One region of the Halomonas sp. RT37 genome, then DNA from elsewhere that is predicted to be linked to it. Evidence: predicted binding sites of a transcription regulator. Region 1 holds the regulator's gene; each other region holds the start of a gene.
What was found. The regulator FNR, encoded in region 1, switches genes on or off when oxygen is low (the NO sensors DNR and NnrR bind a similar motif). The targets are predictions, from matches to a motif close to TTGATNTANATCAA.
Positions count from the first base shown of each region.

Region 1 (2,266 bases):
AAGTTCAGGCCAAGGCACGGCGTGAATTCAACAAGCTGCAGAAGCGCCTGCGCCGCCAGGCCGGCAACGCCATCATCGACTACGGCATGATCCAGGAAGGCGACAAGATCATGGTGTGTCTGTCTGGTGGCAAGGACAGCTACACCATGCTCGAGATCCTGCGCAGCCTTCAGCGCAACGCGCCGGTCAACTTCTCGCTGGTGGCGGTGAATCTGGATCAGAAGCAGCCGGGCTTTCCGGAGCATGTGCTGCCGAACTATCTGGACAGCATCGGCGTGGACTACCACATCCTCGAGCGCGACACCTATTCGGTGGTGAAGGAGAAGACGCCGGAGGGCAAGACCACCTGCGCGCTCTGCTCACGCCTGCGGCGCGGCTCTCTCTATGGCTTCGCCGAGGAGATCGGGGCGACCAAGATCGCTCTGGGCCACCACCGCGAGGACATTCTCGAGACGCTGTTTCTGAACATGTTCTTCGGTGGCAGCCTCAAGGCGATGCCGCCCAAGCTGCTCTCCGACGACGGCAAGAACATCGTCATCCGTCCGCTGGCGTACTGCCGCGAGGCCGATATCCAGGCCTACAGCGAGGCGATGGAGTTCCCGATCATCCCGTGCAACCTGTGTGGTTCCCAGCCCAACCTGCAGCGCCAGGTGGTCAAGGAGATGCTGGCCGAGTGGGAGGTCAAGCATCCCGGGCGCCTCGAGAGCATGTTCAAGGCGGTGACCAATGTGGCGCCGTCGCAGCTGGCGGATCGGCAACTGTTCGACTTCGAGGGGCTGGAGGCCGTACAGGCCGAACGCCAGGCCCGGCGCATCGACGTGGTGGATGCCGGCTGATCTCGCCAGCAGCGAATGTGCATGATGCCATGACAGCGAAAGAGGCCGCATCTCCGGATGCGGCCTCTTTCTTGTCACACGCCATCTATTACGCTTTGCTTTCCAGATCCTGGATACCGGGCCCTGCCGGCCAAGCCCGGCACACTGCCGCCAGGCCCGCTCAGGTAACTTCGGTGTCGGCCAGGGTCGACAGCGCGGTCAGGTCGAGGATATTGACCTCACGTCCCGATACCGCCACCAGATCCTGCTGCTGGAAACGCCCGAGGATACGGCTGACCGTTTCCACCGCCAGCCCCAGGTGATTGCCGATGTCGGCGCGGGACATGGACAGGCGGAAGCTGAACGGTGAATAGCCGCGGCGGCGGAAGCGGTCCGACAAGCCGAGGAAGAAGCAGGCCAGGCGCTGATCGGCGGTCTTGCGTGACAGCAGCTGCATCATCCGGCGGTCTTCTCGCAGCTCCTTGCTCAGGGTGCGAAACAGCTGGGCACGCAGCTCCGGTAGGGTCTGGGTCAGCGCATCGAGGCGGTCGAAGGGAATCTCGCACACCGTGGTGGTCTCCAGCGCCACCACGCTGCCGGGATAGCGGCCGTCGTCGATGCCATCCAGGCCAACCAGTTCACTGGGCAGGAAGAAGTTGGTCAACTGAGCTTCGCCGCTGCCTTCGGTGGTGATCTGCTTGAGACTCCCCGATCGGACCGCGAAGACGCTGGTGAAGCGATCTCCCTGCTCGACCAATCGTGTGCCTTTCTTGATCGGCGGGTGACGACGGATGATGGAATCGAAGCGCTCGAGGTCGGCGGTCTCCAGCGACAGCGGAAGGCACAAGGAACTCAGGCTGCAGGACTCACAGCGAGTCTCATGCAGCATGGGACGCCGCCGATCTTGGGCCGTAGGACTCATTCGCAGCTCCTGTGGATCTGGGATCGATATTGACTGGGCCATGGGGAGAACAGACGTCGCCCGTACAGCACGTTGATGGCACTATTCTACACCCTCAGATCAGCTAAAAGTGGCGTCTACCTCTTTAGGATTAATAACTTAGAGGTAGGATGCGTCATTGATGCAGCCCAGTCCAAAGTTGCCAGACGGCAAAGGCGATGATCATGCCAGCGGCGACAAGGCGTGTTGCCCGATGCGCCAGCAGGGCCTGCATTTGTCTGGCGGCGAGGCCCGTCACCACCAGCGCCGGAAGCGTGCCAAGACCGAAGCTCGCCATTAGCAGTGCGCCCTCGAGGGGCTCGGCCCGTGCCAGGCTCCAGGCCAGCATCGAGTACACCAGGCCACAGGGCAGCCAGCCCCAGATGGCGCCCAGCGCCACCGCCTGGGGCAGACGCACCACCGGCAACAGGCGTCTGCCTGCGGGTTCCAGGTACCTCCAGAGGTGACGTCCCAGTGCCTCGACGTGACGCAGGCCTTTCCATAGATCGGC
Region 1 is NZ_CP098827.1:775,780-778,045, forward strand. It holds gene ttcA (tRNA 2-thiocytidine(32) synthetase TtcA) at 1-836, shown strand, start outside; gene fnr (fumarate/nitrate reduction transcriptional regulator Fnr) at 997-1,737, opposite strand; gene NFG58_RS03530 (sulfite exporter TauE/SafE family protein) at 1,892-2,266, opposite strand, start outside.

Region 2 (2,266 bases), 2.3 Mb from region 1:
CCTCGCTGGCCCTGCGCCAGGGCATGGATCTGGGGGCCAACGAGCAGCAGCGCCGGCTCAACGGTACACCGCTTGCCGACAACGGAGATCTACACTTCACCCGCTGGCAGCTGGACGCCCAGTACAGACGCCTGTATGGCGATCACTGGCGCCTTACCGCCAGCGCCAATGGTTTCTACTCCGACGATGCGCTGCCGGAACCCGAGCGCGGCAACTACGGTGGCCAACGCTTCGGTCGCGGCTATGACGCCGGCCAAGCTGAGGGCGACTACGGTTTCGCCGGGGCGCTGGAACTACGCTATCTGCAGCCTGTGAATAGCGCCTGGCTTTCGCGCGTCGAGCCCTACCTGGTGCTGGATGGTGCCCGCACCGAGTTTCAGGAGCGCGACGCGGATAGCCACCTGGCCTCGGCGGCGGCCGGCGTCAGTCTGGGCAAAGGACGTCTGTACGGCCTCACCCTGGAGTACGCCGAGCCCATCGGCGATCGTGACCTCGAGACCGATAGCCGCGAGGGTCGCATCAACGCCCGCCTGACCTGGAACTTCGAAGGCTGATCTCTGGGCTATGGGTGAACTCGCCAGGGGCCGCCACACCGGGCCCCTGGCCATATCACCCGACCCAAGGCCCTCATTTACGGCAGGGTCGGCCACTCGCTCAGTCGGCCTCCCGGCCGTCCTTCCAGCCGCCCTTTCAACCGCCCTGTCAGCCGACCCCAGCGCCACTTCCTATTGCCCTGCACACGACAACCCTGCGCGTGTCTCGTCGTGGAGCGAGACCGCGTGCGGTGAAACATTGGGGTCGTCTCGTTTCTTGAGCCAGGCCAGCAAATTTACCTCTCATCTCGCCGCATCGTCGCCGTCCTTGCAGCGGATCAAGCATTGTGCCGACCCAAGTCCCGACAGACTGTCGAGGCCCGTAGACTCGAAGACAGGCGGTCACACAAGGGCCGTCTGTCCCTGATCACACCGACAACAAAAGAGCCTACACCATGACCTTCTGAAACGAGGAAACCGAGATGGAAACGCAAGCGACCTCCTCCAAACGGCGCTCCGGCCTGCGCATGCCCACGGTCTATACCCTGCTCTTTGTGATCACCGCGCTGGTGGCGGTGCTGACCTGGGTCATGCCCGCCGGCAAGTACGACTACCATGTGGAAGGCAGCGATCAGGTCATTGCTGCCAGCGACGTGCTCGACTATCAGGGTGACGGCCGCCTGTTGCCGATTCCCGGCACCTACCAGGTGCTGGAAAGCTCCCCCCAGGGGCCTTTGGATGTGCTGGTGGCACCGATCCAGGGATTCCACAAGGCCGTGGACGTTGCCCTGTTCGTGCTGGTCATCGGCGGCTTCCTGGCGGTGACGATGCGCTCGGGCGCCCTAGATGCCGGGATCGGCGCGGTGGTCGAGCGCTTTGGCGGGCGCGAGCAGTACCTGATTCCCGTACTGATGGTGCTGTTTGCCCTCGGTGGGTCCACCTACGGCATGGCCGAGGAAACGGTCGCCTTCTGGGCCATCATCCTGCCGGTGATCACCGCCGCCGGCTACGACCGCATGGTGGCCGCAGGCATCATCCTGCTCGGCTCCGGCACCGGTGTGCTGGCCTCCACCGTCAACCCCTTCGCCACCGGCATCGCCTCGGGCTTCGCCGGCCTGCCGATCGGCGCCGGTATCACCCTCCGGCTGGTGCAGTTCGTGATCCTGGTGTCGCTGGCTATCTGGTTCGTGATGCGCTACGCCGCGCGGATCAAGCGCGACCCGCAGCGCTCGGTGCTGGCGGACCTGCATCTGGCGGCCGCCCCTCAGGCCAAGGATGCCGCCTCGACCCAGGCGTTTACCCTGCGCCACAAGCTGACCATGACGGTGTTTTTCATGACCTTCGGGATCATGGTCTACGGCGTCGTGCCCTGGGAAGACATGGGCATCACGGCTTTTCCGACCCTGTGGTGGTGGTTCGATGAACTCTCCACCCTGTTCCTGAGCGCTGCCATCCTGATCGCCCTGATCAATCGACAGTCCGAATCCGACTTCATCGAGACCTTCCTCGATGGTGCCAAGGACCTGATCGGCGTGGCCCTGGTGGTGGCCGTGGCACGCGGCATCTATGTGGTGATGGACAACGGCGTGATCATCGACACCATCCTCAATTGGGCCGAAGGCGCGGTAGCCGGCCTGTCCTCGGGACTGTTCGTGGTGGTGGCCTACGTGGTCCACATCGTGCTGAGCTTCTTCATCCCATCGACTTCGGGGCTGGCCACGGTGTCCATGCCG
Region 2 is NZ_CP098827.1:3,372,141-3,374,406, forward strand. It holds gene NFG58_RS14710 (POTRA domain-containing protein) at 1-554, shown strand, start outside; gene NFG58_RS14715 (YfcC family protein) at 1,016-2,266, shown strand, end outside.
Region 2: a site for FNR is predicted at 862-875, ahead of NFG58_RS14715 (YfcC family protein). Genes of this name have one in related genera too.

Region 3 (2,266 bases), 2.4 Mb from region 1:
ATAAATTCTGGCTAGTTACTGCTATCTGGCCAATTAAATATTTCTACAAGACATTTAGAAACACTGTTCGTAAACTGCGAAGCGTACAAGGTTACTTCCCTCGGGAAGGATGCCATCGGATCATCAAGGAGGTCCCGCATGAACATGACTCGACTGATGGGCACCGCAGCCCTGCTCGCTACCACCACCTTCGCCGCCCAGTCTGCCCTGGCCTATCAGGCAGGTGACATCTACGTGCGCGGTGGCTTCGAGAAAGCCGATCCCACCTCGGACAACGGCGATATCGCCAACCAGGATCTCGATGTCTCCGAAGAGAACGGCTTCGCCTACGGCGCCGGCTACCTGTTCCACGACAAGTTCGGTGTCGAGCTCAACGGCTCCGAGGCCATGGAGCACGATATCGCGGTCAACGGCGGTAATGTGGGCAGCGTCGACCGTACCCCGGTCAACCTGATGCTCAACTACTACCCGCTGGGCGGCGTGGAAAACGCTCGCGTCCACCCCTACGTTGGCGTGGGCATGAACTACACCCACTTCTCCGACGAGAGCTTCAACGCCGACCTCGATAGCTCCTACGGCGCCGCAGCCCAGGTGGGTCTCGACCTCAGCGTCACCGACAACCTGCTGGTCGGCACCTACGCCCGCTACGCCGATGTCGATTCCGATATCGAGGTCGACGGCCACGATGTCGGCGAGGCCGAGATCGATCCGATGACCATCGGTGCCGGCGTCACCTATCGTTTCTAAGCGCTTGCGCTGTATTGAGAAAACGCCTGCGCGATCTTGAAATAAGCGGCTGACCGGTTAGCTCGATCGCGCCGCATTCCAACCGCAGCATCGAAGGCGTCTGGCTTTGCCAGGCGCCTTTTTTGGTGCGTTGCCGGTTCATTTTTGTCGACCAAAGGAGGTATTGAGGTAGATCAATAACCACGTTCTCGATGCGGCATACACTGCTTGGCAATCGGGCTCGCCCACTTTTGCCAGTACGCAAGGAGAACACCATGCGCCATCCCCTGATCACCACCGCCCTGGTCGCCGCCATCGCCGGCAGCGCCCTCGCCAGCAGCCAGGCCTTTGCCGCCTACGGCAAGGGCGACATCTACACCCGCATCGGTGTGGCCAAGGTCAAGCCCGACTCCGACAACGGCTCGCTGGCCGGCGGCAGCATGAATACCGACGTCCATGACGACAACGGTTTCGCCTTCACCCTGGGCTACCGCTTCCACGACAAGTTCGGCGTCGAACTGCTGGCCGCCGAGCCCTTCGAGCACGACGTCGACCTGAACGTAGGTGGCACCGATATCGGCGCCAGCGTCGAGCACCTGCCGCCGACCCTGACCGTGCAGTACTACCCCTTCGGTGGCACCGAGGCGCGGGTGCAGCCCTACGTCGGCCTGGGGGTCAACTACACCCACTTCTCCGACGAGGATATCGCGCTGGAAGGCGCCGATCTCGATCTGGAAGAGTCCTGGGGCTGGGCCGGCCAGGCGGGCCTCGACCTGGTCATCGACGACCACTGGGCGGCCAACATGGCGGTGTGGTATCTGGATATCGACAGCGACGTCGACCTCAACGGCGAGGACATCGGCGAGATCGAGGTGGCCCCCTACGTGATCATGGCCGGTATCAGCTACCGCTTCTGATCCAGGGCTCGACCGCTAACACGCAGCGCCCGCTCCTGCCTGACAGGAGCGGGCGCTGTGCTGTGACCGTCACAAGATGGCTTCTGTGGTCGCTCGCGTGGCAGTCGCCACTGCCATTCTCGAGGGCGGGGCTGCGGTAACAGGGCAAGCAGAGGCCTAGCTTAGTACGAAAAGCCGGCGAGCGATGGTTAGACAAGGCAAAAACCGGTAAGAAAGCGCAGTTTACGAGATGTAAATGAGCATCTTGACACGATTTTTAACGCCGTATTACCGAGCGCAGGCGCTTTTCGTACAAGCCTTAGCGGGGATGATAACGTGACAGCCCCAACCTCCCCAGAGTGGCATCATCGAGGTGCTCGACGGCCTCTACCGCCGCCAGCGCCTGGTGGTAGCCCTCGCTGAGGAAGTCACGACCGGCCAGCAGGTGCTCAAGGTACTCGCGGGCGGGCCGCAGGCCATCCCCCTGGCGTTCGGCGCCGGCGATATAGACCCAGGCCTCGATCGGCCCTTGTTCGGTGAGCACCGGCAGACGATGACGGTCGTACTCGTGCGGGTAACCTTCGAAGGGATCCATCTGCCGGATCTGCTCTGGCTCAAGGAGTTCGAACAGCGCGCCCTCGACC
Region 3 is NZ_CP098827.1:3,148,686-3,150,951, forward strand. It holds gene NFG58_RS13645 (OmpW family outer membrane protein) at 139-747, shown strand; gene NFG58_RS13650 (OmpW family outer membrane protein) at 1,002-1,643, shown strand; gene NFG58_RS13655 (gamma-glutamylcyclotransferase family protein) at 1,942-2,266, opposite strand, start outside.
Region 3: a site for FNR is predicted at 911-924, ahead of NFG58_RS13650 (OmpW family outer membrane protein). Genes of this name have one in related genera too.